DNA from 2 places in the Nonomuraea salmonea genome. Region 2 is predicted to be linked to the other one. Evidence: riboswitches for the same ligand, from Rfam matches in the RefSeq annotation. Region 2 holds a riboswitch; the other holds the start of a gene.
The links. A riboswitch is a leader RNA that binds a small molecule or an ion and turns the genes downstream of it on or off. The one in region 2 is predicted to bind glycine.
Positions count from the first base shown of each region.

Region 1: it holds a riboswitch for glycine, as region 2 does, so the genes downstream of both, gcvP (aminomethyl-transferring glycine dehydrogenase) here and gcvT (glycine cleavage system aminomethyltransferase GcvT) in region 2, are expected to answer to the same signal.

Region 1 is NZ_JBHMCF010000011.1:51,912-58,520, reverse strand. It holds gene ACFFR3_RS10790 (double zinc ribbon and FHA domain-containing protein) at 1-482, shown strand, start outside; gene ftsR (transcriptional regulator FtsR) at 506-1,132, shown strand; gene ACFFR3_RS10780 (bifunctional nuclease family protein) at 1,261-1,731, shown strand; gene ACFFR3_RS10775 (MerR family transcriptional regulator) at 1,879-2,499, shown strand; glycine riboswitch at 2,694-2,791, shown strand; gene gcvP (aminomethyl-transferring glycine dehydrogenase) at 2,969-5,821, shown strand; gene ACFFR3_RS10765 (tetratricopeptide repeat protein) at 5,937-6,609, shown strand, end outside.
Region 2 is NZ_JBHMCF010000003.1:164,262-170,870, forward strand. It holds gene ACFFR3_RS01965 (FadR/GntR family transcriptional regulator) at 1-9, opposite strand, end outside; gene ACFFR3_RS01970 (glutamine synthetase family protein) at 134-1,504, shown strand; gene ACFFR3_RS01975 (aldehyde dehydrogenase family protein) at 1,514-2,857, shown strand; gene ACFFR3_RS01980 (3-oxoacyl-ACP reductase) at 2,864-3,628, shown strand; gene ACFFR3_RS01985 (gamma-glutamyl-gamma-aminobutyrate hydrolase family protein) at 3,642-4,346, shown strand; glycine riboswitch at 4,401-4,498, shown strand; glycine riboswitch at 4,503-4,586, shown strand; gene gcvT (glycine cleavage system aminomethyltransferase GcvT) at 4,629-5,714, shown strand; gene gcvH (glycine cleavage system protein GcvH) at 5,711-6,100, shown strand; gene ACFFR3_RS02000 (L-serine ammonia-lyase) at 6,158-6,609, shown strand, end outside.

The DNA.
Region 1 (6,609 bases), on a different contig from region 2:
ACGCCAACCCCGAGGATGCCCGTTTCTGTTCCCGTTGTGGGTCGCCGCTGACCAGACCCGAGGTCGCCGGGGACACCACCTCGACGATCTCCATAGCGGGAATCGAGGCGTACGAGGCTGAGACCGGTGACATGCTTCTGGCCGAGCGGGCGATCGTCGAGCAGCTCCCGCCCGGCGCGGCGTTGCTCACGGTGACCAGGGGCCCCAATCAGGGGAGCCGTTTCCGGCTGGACAAAGACCTCACCACGACGGGGCGCCATCCCGAGAGCGACATCTTCCTCGACGACATCACGGTCTCGCGCCGCCACGTCGAGTTCTACCGCCACCGCGGCGGCCAGTTCTCCGTGCGCGACGTGGGCAGCCTCAACGGCACCTATGTCAATCGGGAACGCATCGAGGAGGTTCCTTTGCACTCGGGAGACGAGGTGCAGATCGGCAAGTTCCGCCTTCTCTTCCTGATGCGGGGCAACTCCGGCGTATGACTTCTCAGGCGGCACGCTCGCACATGAGCATCGGGGAAGTGCTCGCGCTCCTGCAGGGCGAGTTCCCCGATGTGACGATCTCCAAGATCAGGTTCTTGGAGGGCGAAGGGCTGATCGAGCCCGAGCGCAGCCCGTCCGGCTACCGTAAGTTCACGCACCTGCACGTCGAGCAGCTGCGCTTCATCCTGACCGAGCAGCGCGACCACTACCTGCCGCTGCGCGTGATCAAGGACAAGATGGCCGAGAGCTTCGGCCGCCCGCGCGCGGTGCAGCAGACGCAGGAGGTCAGGCTCAGCCGGGCCGAGCTGCTCGAGGCGGCGGGCATCGACGACGAGACGCTCACCGAGCTGGAGGACTACGGCCTGCTGGTCCCCGTGGCCAGGCGTTACGACGAAGAGGCGCTCAAGGTGGCCCGCACCGTGGGCGCCCTGGCCAGGTTCGGCCTGCACGCCCGTCATCTGCGGGCGGTCAAGGCGGCGGCCGAGCGCGAGGCGGGGCTGGTCGAGCAGACCGTCGCCCCGATACTCAAACGGCGCCGCCCCGGAGCCATCGGCGAGGCCGACGAGGTGGCCCGCGAACTGTCCACTCTCCTGCTCGACCTGCACGCATCCCTTGTGCGCACGGGGGTGCGGTCGGTCCTGGGTCGTTGATACCGGAGCGAGCTGGGAGGCGAGGGCACATTCCAGGCCCCCTGGGTGTTACGTTGAATTGAACCAGTCAGCAGAAGCGATGTTCGAAGAGCTGTGCCGGGTGACCGGTCAGGAATACGGAGCAGCCCGTGTTGCAGATGGAGGTCGTGGGCGTACGAGTTGAAATGCCCACAAATCAGCCGATCGTCTTGCTCAAGGAGGCACACGGGGAGCGGTTCCTTCCTATATGGATCGGCATGACCGAGGCCACGGCCATCGCCCTGGCCCAGGCGGAGGAGCCGCCGCCGCGGCCGCTCACCCATGATCTCTTCCGGGACGTGCTGAGCGCCCTGGGTGTCGGCTTGCGCGCGGTCAACATCGTCGCCCTGCGCGACGGCATCTTCTTCGCCGACCTGGTCTTCTCCAACGGCGTGGAGGTGAGCGCGCGGCCGTCCGACTCGATCGCGCTCGCCCTGCGCACGGGGGCGCGCATCTTCGCCAGCGAAGAGGTCGTCCAGGAGGCCGGGGTGATCATCCCCGACGACCAGGAGGACGAGGTGGAGAAGTTCAGGGAGTTCCTTGACACGATCACTCCCGAGGACTTCGGCAGGGCGGGGTAGGTATTTCAGTGCATTTACGCTTCACGACGCGCCGAGCCGGATCGTTGACTGAGCATGGTCACGGTCCTACGGTGCAAGTGAAACCCGTGGCCGCCTTTTACGAACCCCCAGATCAGGCCACGGGATGAGAGAAAGCCGGAGGTCCGCGTGGCGGTCAGCAGCGGCGAGGGAAAGACGGCCGGCCAGGAAGATCCGGTGCGGCGCGAGAGCGCGCGGCAGCGTGCCGGGGAGCAGGGCCTGCTCTTCGACGAGCAGCCGACGGCGCTGCCGGACGACATCGGATACCGCGGGCCCACGGCCTGCGCCGCGGCCGGCATCACCTACAGGCAGCTCGACTACTGGGCGCGCACGGGCCTGGTGGAGCCCACGATCAGGGCCGCGCACGGCTCGGGCTCGCAGCGGCTCTACAGCTTCCGCGACATCCTGGTGCTCAAGGTCGTCAAGCGGCTCCTCGACACCGGGGTGTCGCTGCAGCAGATCCGTACGGCAGTCCAGCACCTGCGTGACCGCGGGGTCGCCGACCTCGCCCAGATCACGCTCATGAGCGACGGCGTCAGCGTCTACGAGTGCACCTCGGCGGACGAGGTCATAGATCTTCTCCAGGGCGGGCAGGGCGTGTTCGGCATCGCGCTCGGCCGGGTCTGGCGGGAGGTCGAGGGCTCCCTCGCGGAGCTGCCGGGGGAACGCGCGGCGGTCGAGGACACCGTCCCGGCCGACCACCCCGCTGACGAACTGGCCCGCAGGCGGCGCGCCCGCCGCATCGGCTGACCTGATTCCGTTTCTCACGTTCGCGCCGGGTCGCACGCTGCCCAGGGCAGGGCACGCACCGGCGCGAAGCGGCGACGGAGCGTCACCCGCGGTCCGGCCCTCACCGCCGGACCTGCGGCGAAGTGCGCCCGGAACGGCGGGTGCGGTGCACGGCAATCCCGGCTTACCGTAGTAATCTAGGACAGCAAGGCTGACGACCCCGTGCGGGAGAGTCCCCGGTCCTTCCGGTCCGGGGCGCCGAAGGAGCAACCCTCCCCGGAATCTCTCAGGCAACCGGTACCGCTCGGGCGAGGCAACTCTGGAAAGCAGGCGCGCCCGCCAGGCGTGCCTCACCGACGGTGCAAGCCCTGCGCAGGGGTGAAGCTCTCAGGTCGCGGCACACCACGTGGGGCCGCGCTGACAGAGGGGGAGATCCGGCACTCGCCCGCGCCCCGGCGCCGGTCTCCGTAAGCCTCGGGAGGCACACCCCATGACCGATCTGTCAGCTCCGCCGTTCTCGTCCAGGCATATCGGCCCCTCCGAGCCCGAGCAGCAGCGCATGCTCGAGGCCGTGGGCTTCGAGTCCGTCGCCGACCTCGTGGCCGTCGCCGTGCCCGAGTCGATCAGGGTCAAGGACCGGCTCAGGCTGCCCGCCGCCATCGGCGAGGCCGAGGCCATCGCCGAGCTGCGCGCCCTGGCCGGCCGCAACCAGGTGCTCACCTCCATGATCGGCCTGGGCTACTACGACACCGTCACCCCCGCCGTCATCCGCCGCAACCTGCTGGAGAACCCGGGCTGGTACACCGCCTACACGCCGTACCAGCCGGAGATCTCGCAGGGCCGGCTCGAGGCGCTGCTGAACTTCCAGACCGTCGTCTCCGACCTGACCGGCCTGCCCGTTGCCGGCGCGTCCCTGCTGGACGAGGGCACCGCCGCGGCCGAGGCCATGACGCTGGCCCGGCGGGCCGGCAAGAGCAAGAGCGACGTGTTCGTGGTGGACGCCGACGCGCTGCCGCAGACCAAGGCCGTGCTCGCCACCAGGGCGGAGCCGCTCGGCATCACGCTCGTCGAGCACTCGCTGGACGGCGAGCTGCCCGAGTGCTTCGGCGTCCTCGTGCAGTACCCGGGCGCCTCCGGGCGGCTGCGCGACTTCCGCGCCGTGGCCGCCGCCGCGCACGAGGCCGGCGCGCTCGTCGTGGCCGCCGCCGACCTGCTGGCCCTGACGCTGATCACGGCCCCGGGCGAGCTGGGCGCCGACATCGCCGTCGGGTCCTCGCAGCGCTTCGGCGTGCCGTTCGGGTTCGGCGGGCCGCACGCGGCGTACATGTCCGTACGCGAGGGGCTGCAGCGCCAGCTCCCCGGCCGCCTGGTCGGCGTGTCCGTGGACGCCGACGGCGACCCCGCGTACCGGCTGGCCCTGCAGACCCGCGAGCAGCACATCCGCCGCGAGAAGGCCACCAGCAACATCTGCACCGCCCAGGTGCTGCTGGCCGTCATCGCGAGCATGTACGCCGTCTACCACGGCCCCGAGGGCCTGCGCGGCATCGCCCGCCGGGTGCACCGCCACGCCACCGCCCTGGCCGAGAGCCTCAAGGGCGCCGGCGTCGAGGTCGTGCACGGCGAGTTCTTCGACACCGTGCTCGCCCGCGTGCCCGGCAGGGCCGCCGAGGTCGTGGCCGCCGCCGCCGAGCGGGGCGTCAACCTCTGGCAGGTGGACGCCGACCACGTCTCCGTCGCCTGCGACGAGAAGACCGGCGCCGGCGAGCTGGCCGCCGTACGCGCCGCGTTCGGCGTGACCGGCGGCGTGACCGGCGGCGTGACCGGCGGCATGGAGCCCGAGCAGGCCCCCGACGCGCTGCCCGGCACGCTGCTGCGCGAGAGCGACTACCTCACCCACCCGGTCTTCCACCAGCACCGCTCCGAGACCGCGATGCTGCGCTACCTGCGCAGGCTCCAGGACAAGGACATCGCGCTCGACCGGTCGATGATCCCGCTCGGCTCCTGCACGATGAAGCTGAACGCGACCACCGAGATGGAGCCCATCACCTGGCCGGAGTTCGCGGCCGTGCACCCCTACGCCCCCGAGGCGCAGTCCGAGGGCTACCGCGAGCTGATCGGCACGCTGGAGAGCTGGCTGGCCGAGGTGACCGGCTACGACGCCGTCTCCATCCAGCCGAACGCCGGCTCCCAGGGCGAGTTCGCCGGGCTGCTGGCCATCCGCGCCTACCACCGCGCCAACGGCGAGGGCGAGCGCGACGTCTGCCTCATCCCGTCCTCCGCCCACGGCACCAACGCCGCCAGCGCCGTCATGGCCGGCATGCGGGTCGTCGTCGTGGCCTGCGACGACGACGGCAACGTGGACCTGACCGACCTCGACGCCAAGATCGGCAAGCACCGCGACGCGCTGGCCGCGATCATGGTGACGTACCCGTCCACGCACGGCGTGTACGAGGAGTCCATCACCGAGGTCTGCGCCAAGGTGCACGAGGCCGGCGGCCAGGTCTACGTCGACGGCGCCAACCTCAACGCCCTCGTCGGCCTGGCCAAGCCGGGCGAGTTCGGGGCCGACGTGTCCCACCTCAACCTGCACAAGACCTTCTGCATCCCGCACGGCGGCGGCGGCCCCGGCGTCGGGCCCGTCGCGGTCCGCGCCCACCTGGCCCCCTACCTGCCCGGCCACCCGCTGCGCGGCGGCACGCCGGTCGGGCCCGTCTCCGCGGCGCCGTACGGGTCGGCCGGCATCCTGCCCATCTCGTACGCGTACGTCAGGATGATGGGCGCCGAGGGGCTCACCGCCGCCACGCAGCAGGCCATCCTGTCGGCCAACTACCTCGCCCGCCGGCTGGCCCCGCACTACCCGGTTCTCTATACCGGCCGCGGCGGCCTGGTCGCGCACGAGTGCATCATCGACCTGCGGCAGATCACCAAGGAGACCGGCGTCACCGTGGACGACGTGGCCAAGCGCCTCATCGACTACGGTTTCCACGCGCCGACCATGTCGTTCCCCGTGGCCGGCACGCTGATGATCGAGCCCACTGAGAGCGAGGACCTCGCCGAGCTCGACCGGTTCGTGGACGCCATGATCGCCATCCGCGGCGAGATCGCCAAGGTGGCCTCGGGCCACTACGACAAGACCGACAACCCGCTGCGCAACGCGCCGCACACGGCCGAGTCGGTCAGCGCCGACGAGTGGCCGCACCCCTACAGCCGCAGCGAGGCCGCCTACCCGGTGCCGTCGCTGCGCGAGGGCAAGTACTGGGTGCCGGTGCGCCGCATCGACCAGGCCTACGGCGACCGCAACCTGGTGTGCTCCTGCCCGCCGCTGGAGGCGTACGAGGACTGAGCGGCTCCTGGCGGGCGGGGCTCCCACCCGCCCGCCATTCGCAGGGCGTCAAGTGAGCAGACATGATCGCTCGAAGTCGTTAGGCTCAGGGCGACCGTCCCCACAAGGAGCTCCGTTGACGTCCTCAGAGCTGGAGACCTCACCTCTCGACACCGCCCGCCGCCTGGCCGAACGCGGCGACCTCGACGCCGCCGCGGCCATCCTGGGCGAGCTGGCCGGCGACCCCGACGAGCCCGACAGGGCCCAGGCCGCCGTGGGCCTCGCCGTCGTGCTGGAGCAGCGCGGCGACGTCGAGGCCGCCAGGAAGGCCGCCAGGACCGCGCTGGCCACCGGCCACCCCGAATACGCCGCCCAGGCCGCCTGCCATCTCGCCCAGGGGTTCGAGCGCGAGGAGCGCGACGAGCAGGCCAGGGCCGCCTGGCAGGCCGTGCTGGGGGTGGGCACGCCCGCGTACGTGCCGCTCGCCCACCTCGCCCTGGCCCGGCTCGCCGTCCGCGACGGCAACCTGGAGGAGGCCGAGAAGGAGCTGCGCGCGGCCATGGAGGCCGGCATGCAGGCGGGGGACGAGCGGGTCGGTGCGCACGCCGCCCAGCGGCTCGCCGACCTGATGGTCGAGCACGGAGAGCCAGGGGCGGCGGCCGAGGTGCTGCTGGACGCCCTGGAGTTCGCGCCCGAGGACGAGGTGCCGGGGCTGCGGGTGCAGCTCGGCATCGCGCATCTGGAGCTCGCCTGCGCGGAGTTCGCCGAGAGCGTCGAAGGCGGCGCCGACGCCCGGACCGGCGCTCTCG
Region 2 (6,609 bases):
CACCGTCATCAAACGCGCCGACTCGTCCAACGTGTCCTCAGGCCTTGACAAGTGATCCCACCATGCACATCAATGGTCTGAGACTAGCCCAATCAGCGGGAAAGCGCGTCAGGCCAGATCGGAGCGACGTAGCGTGAGCGATCGAGCGAGCAGCGGGTTCCTGTCCGTGACCGAGCTGCGCGACGACATCGCCGCCGGCCGGATCGACACCGTGCTCCTCGCGATCGCCGACATGCAGGGCAGGTTGCAGGGCAAGCGGCTGTCGGCGCGCTACTTCCTCGACGAGGTGCTGCAGCACGGCTCAGAGGGCTGCAACTACCTGCTGGCCGTCGACGTGGACATGAACACCGTCCCGGGTTACGCCATGTCGTCCTGGGAGCGGGGCTACGGCGACTTCGTCATGAAGCCCGACCTTTCGACGCTGCGCCGGGTGCCCTGGCACGAGGGAACCGCGCTGGTCATGGCCGACCTCGCATGGGAGGGCGGCGCCGAGGTGACCGCCTCGCCGCGCCAGATCCTGCGCCGCCAGCTCGCCCGGCTGCAGGAGCGCGGCCTGGCCGCGTACGTCGGCACGGAGCTGGAGTTCGTCATCTACGACGACACCTACGAGGACGCCTGGCGCCGCGCGTACCGCGATCTGACCCCCGCGAACCTCTACAACGTCGACTACTCGCTGCTCGGCACCGGCCGCGTCGAGAAGCTGCTGCGGCGGATCAGGCGTGAGATGGAGGGCGCGGGCCTCTACGTCGAGTCGGCCAAGGGCGAGTGCAACCTGGGCCAGCACGAGATCGCCTTCCGCTACGCCGAGGCGCTGGCGACCTGCGACAACCACGTCATCTACAAGACGGGGGCCAAGGAGATCGCCGCCCAGGAGGGCCGGTCGATCACGTTCATGGCCAAGCCGAACCAGCGTGAGGGCAACTCCTGCCACATCCACATCTCGCTGCGCAGCGTGGACGGCGACCCGGTGATGGCGGGTGAGGGGCCGTACGGGATGTCCCAGCTGGGCGCCGGTTTCGTGGCCGGGCAGCTGGCCGCGATGCGGGAGCTGACCCTGCTGTACGCGCCCAACATCAACTCCTACAAACGTTTCGTGCCCGGCAGCTTCGCCCCCACGGCGCTCAAGTGGGGCGTGGACAACCGCACCTGCTCGCTGCGCCTGGTCGGCCACGGCCTGTCGCTACGAGTGGAGAACCGCGTGCCGGGCGGCGACGTGAACCCGTACCTGGCGGTGGCGGGGCTGATCGCGGCGGGGCTGCACGGCATCGACGCCGAACTGCCGCTGGAGGATCCGTACGCGGGCAACGCCTACGCCTCGGGGGCGGAGCGGGTGCCGGCGACGTTGCGCGAGGCGCTGGCCGTGTTCGAGGGGTCGAAGCTGGCCAAGGAGGCGTTCGGCGAGGACGTGGTCGAGCACTACGCCAACAACGCGCGGGTGGAGCTGGCCGCGTTCGACGCGGCGGTGACGGACTGGGAGATGTTCCGTGGTTTCGAGCGGATGTGACGGGCTCGCATGAAAATCGTGAATCCGGCCACGGAAGAGGTGCTGGCCGACGTCGAACTCGCCGACGCGGCCGAGGTCGACCGGGCCGTGGAGCGTGCCAGGACGGCGTACGCGGGCTGGCGCGCGGTCGCGCCGGGTGACCGGGCGAGGCTGCTGCGCAGGTTCGCGGACCTGGTGGACGCGCACGGCGCGGAGCTGGCCGAGCTTGAGCTGGCCAACGCCGGGCACCCGATCGGCAACGCCCGCTGGGAGGCCGGCGCCGTACGCGACGTGCTGCACTTCTACGCGGGCGCGCCCGAGCGCGAGCACGGCAGGCAGATCCCGGTCGCGGGCGGCGTGGACGTCACCTTCCACGAGCCGCTCGGTGTGGTCGGGGTCATCGTGCCGTGGAACTTCCCGATGCTGATCATGTCGTGGGGCGTGGCCCCCGCGCTGGCGGCCGGCAACACGGTGATCGTGAAGCCGGCCGAGTGGACCCCGCTGACGGCGCTGAGGCTGGCCGAGCTGGCCTTGGCGGCGGGCCTCCCCGAGGGGGTGCTCCAGGTGCTGCCTGGGGCAGGGGAGGTCGCGGGCGCCCGCCTGGTCGAGCATCCCGGCGTGGCGAAGATCGTGTTCACCGGCTCGACCGAGGTGGGCAAGGAGATCGCGGCGAAGGCGGCGCGCCAGGTCAAGCGGGTGACGCTGGAGCTGGGCGGCAAGTCGGCCAACATCGTCTTCGCCGACGCCGACCTGGAGAAGGCGGCGGCGACGGCGCCGTACGCGGTGTTCGACAACTCGGGCCAGGACTGCTGCGCCCGCTCCCGCCTGCTCGTCCAGTCGAGCGTGTACGACGAGTTCATGTCCCTGCTCGCCCCCGCCGTGCTGGGCGTCAAGGTGGGCGACCCGCGCGACGATGCCACCGAGATGGGCCCGCTCATCAGCGCCGAGCACCTGGCCCGCGTCGCGAGCTTCGTCGACGGCGACCCCTACGTGCAGGGCTCGTGCCCCGAGGGCAGGGGCTACTGGTTCCCGCCCACCGTGCTGACCCCCGAGGTCACCGACCGGGCGTTCACCGAGGAGATCTTCGGCCCGGTCCTGTCGGTGGCCAGGTTCGAGGACGAGGCCGACGCCGTCCGCATCGCCAACGACACCCCGTACGGGCTGAGCGGCTCCATCTGGACCCGCGACGTGGGGCGGGCGCTGCGGGTGGCCAGGGCCGTCGAGTCGGGGGCGCTGTCGGTCAACTCCCACTCCTCCGTCCGCTACTGGACCCCGTTCGGCGGCTTCAAGCAGTCCGGACTCGGCAGGGAGCTCGGCGCGGATGCCCTTGCGGCGTTCACCGAGGTCAAGAACGTCTTCATCGCAACGGAGTGACACGGGATGCAGCGGTTGCAGGATCGGGTGGCGGTCATCACGGGAGCGGCGGGCGGCATCGGGCTGGCCACGGCCCGCCGGTTCGCCGAGGAGGGCGCCAAGGTCGTCTGCGCGGACGTCGACGAGGCGGCGGGCAAGCAGGCCGCGAGCGAGGTCGGCGGCCTGTTCGTACGGGCCGACGTCACGAACGAGGACGACGTCGTCCGCATGTTCGCCACCGCGTACGAGACGTACGGCAGCGTGGACATCGCCTTCAACAACGCCGGCATCTCGCCGCCCGACGACGACTCGATCCTGGAGACCGGCATCGAGGCCTGGCGCCGCGTCCAGGAGGTGAACCTGACCAGCGTCTATCTCTGCTGCAAGCACGTCATCCCGTACATGCGGCGGCAGGGCAAGGGCTCGATCATCAACACGGCGTCGTTCGTGGCGGTCATGGGGTCGGCGACCTCGCAGATCTCCTACACCGCCTCCAAGGGCGGCGTGCTGGCGATGTCGCGTGAGCTGGGTGTGCAGTTCGCCAGGGAGGGCATCAGAGTGAACGCGCTGTGTCCAGGCCCGGTGAACACGCCCCTGCTCCAGGAGTTGTTCGCCAAGGACCCGGAGCGGGCGCAGCGGCGGCTGGTGCACGTGCCGGTCGGCCGCTTCGCGGAGGCGTCGGAGATCGCGGCGGCGGTGGCGTTCCTCGCCAGCGACGACGCCTCGTTCGTCACGGCCAGCGAGTTCCTGGTGGACGGCGGCATCTCCGGCGCGTACGTCACGCCGCTCTAGAGGGGGGCACGCCATGCGGCGTCCGGTCATCGGCATCACCTGCTACGTCGAGCAGGCCACGTTCACGGTGTGGCGGGACACGCCCGCCGCGCTGCTGCCGTACGCGTACGTGGAGAAGGTGGCGGCGGCCGGCGGGCAGCCGGTCGTGCTGCCGCCGGCCGGTGAGCCCGCCGCGCTCGTGGGCCGGCTGGACGGGCTCGTGCTGGCGGGCGGCGGTGACATCGACCCGGCCAGGTACGCCGCGGCCCCGCACGAGCGCACCGGCTACGTGCGGGAGTTCCGCGACGAGGCGGAGTTCGCGCTGCTGCGCGCGGCGCTCGACGCCGGGCTGCCCTACCTGGGCATCTGCCGGGGGCTCCAGGTGCTGAACGTGGCGCTCGGCGGCAGCCTGCACCAGCACCTGCCGGACGTCGTGGGCCACACCGGCCACTGCCCAGGCCCTGGCCGCTTCGGCGACCTGCCGGTGACGCCCGTCCCCGGCTCGCGCCTGGCGAAGGCGCTGGGCACGGTGCCGCTGCCGGAGCCGCTGCCGGTGCCGCACTACCACCACCAGGGCGTGGACCGGCTCGCGCCCGGCCTGTCGGTCACCGCGACGGCGGCGGACGGCACGATCGAGGCGGTGGAGCTGGAGGGCGCCGGGTTCGCGATGGCGGTGCAGTGGCACCCGGAGGTGGCGGAGGATCGGGCGCTCTTCGAGACGCTGGTCGCGGCCTGCTGAACCGCGAACGCGACAACAGCCCCATATCCCCACTAGGCTGGCGGACATCACCGACGAAACCGTGCGGGAGAGTGCCCTGACAGCCGGTCAGGGCCCCTGAAGGAGCAAGCCCTCCCCGCGAACCTCTCAAGGCAAAGGACCGCACGGCTACGGTGTCTCTGGAAAGCAGGCCCTCGCGGCCTCGCCGAAGGTGAAAGTCCGGCAAAAGTCGGGCGAAGCTCTCAGGCACCGATGACAGAGGGGGAGGATGCTGGCATCCACTCCTGTCCTGAGGTGCGTCCAATGTCCCGACCGACACCGCTCCGAGACGTTCACGAGAGCCTCGGCGCCACCCTGACCGACTTCGCCGGCTGGCTCATGCCCCTCCGGTACGGCAGCGAGTCCGCCGAGCACCGGGCCGTCCGCGAGGCGGCCGGTCTGTTCGACCTGTCGCACATGGGCGAGATCTTCCTGACCGGCCCGCAGGCCGCCGAGGCGCTCGACTACGCGCTGGTCGGCCACCTGTCGGCGCTGGCCGTCGGCCGGGCCCGTTACACCATGATCGTGAACGAGCGCGGCGGAGTGCTCGACGACCTCATCGTCTACCGGCTCGGTGACGAGGAGTTCATGGTCGTGGCGAACGCCTCCAACTACGAGAAGGTGGCCCGCGAGCTGCAGGAGCGCGCGAAGGCGTACGACGCGGTGGTCGAGGACCGCTCCGACCGGTACGCGCTGATCGCCGTCCAGGGCCCGCGCGCGCAGGAGATCCTGGCCACGCTCACCGACGCCGACCTGGCCGGGCTCAAGTACTACGCCGGCCTGCCCGGCACGGTGGACGGCCGGCAGGCGCTCATCGCCCGTACCGGTTACACCGGCGAGGACGGCTTCGAGCTGTTCGTCGCGGGCGAGGACGCCGTCCCGCTCTGGGGCGCGCTCATGACGGCCGGCGAGCCGTACGGGCTCAAGCCCGCGGGCCTGTCCAGCCGCGACACGCTCCGCCTCGAGGCCGGCATGCCGCTGTACGGCAACGAGCTCGACGCGGAGCTGACCCCGTTCGACGCGGGGCTGGGCAGGGTGGTGAAATTCGACAAGCCCGGTGACTTCGTCGGCCGGTCTGCGCTCGAGGCGGTCAAGGACGACCAGCCGCGGCGCCGGCTCGTCGGCCTGGTCGCGCGGGGCCGCCGGGTGCCGCGCCACGGTTACCCGGTCACCCGAGACGGCGCCGTCGTCGGCGAGGTCACCAGCGGTGCGCCTTCCCAGAGCCTGGGCAAGCCCATCGCGATGGCCTACGTGGACACCGGCGCCGATTCAGGCCTGGCTGTGGACATCCGGGGCAGCCATGAACCTGTGGACCTGGTTGAGCTGCCCTTTTACAGGAGGAACAAGTGAGCAACATCCCTGACGACCTGAGCTACACCAAGGAGCACGAGTGGGTGCGCGGTGTCGAGGACAGCGTCACCGTGACCGTCGGCATCACGGCCTTCGCCGCCGACTCCCTTGGTGACGTCGTCTACGTGCAGCTCCCCGAGGTCGGCAGCAACGTCGAGCCGGGTGACTCCGTCGGCGAGGTGGAGTCGACCAAGTCGGTGAACGAGATCTACACGCCGGTCGGCGGTGAGGTCGTCGAGGTGAACCAGGCGGTCGTGGACGACCCGAGCCTGGCCAACAGCGACCCGTACGGCGAGGGCTGGATGTTCAAGGTCCGTGTGGAGGGCGACCCCGAGGAGCTGCTCTCGCCTGAGGAGTACACCGCCCTGACCGCGGGCGACTCCTGACCCACCCGCCGGGGCCCGCCGAGCCGGGCCCCGGCCCTTCATGAAGGGCGCACATCAATGGCGATCAGCGTCTTCGACCTCTTCAAGATCGGCATCGGCCCGTCGAGCTCCCACACGGGCGGCCCGATGGCCGCCGCTCACAAGTTCGCCCGCGGCCTGCACCAGGACGGAATGCTCGACCAGGTGTCCCGCGTGGAGGTCATCCTGTACGGCTCGCTCGGCCTGACCGGCAAGGGCCACGGCAGTGACAAGGCCGTCCTGCTGGGCCTGTCGGGCGAAAAGCCGGAGCTGGTCGACGTCGACACCGTGGACGCCCGCATCGCCGCCATGCGCGAGTCGGGCACGGTCCCGCTCTTCGGCACTCATGAGATCCCGTTCGTCGTCGGCGAGCACCTCGTCTTCGAGCGTAAGATCTCGCTGCCCGAGCACCCCAACGGCATGCGCTTCACCGCCTGGGACGCCTCGGGCGAGCGGCTGCGGGAAAAGGTCTACTTCTCCGTCGGCGGCGG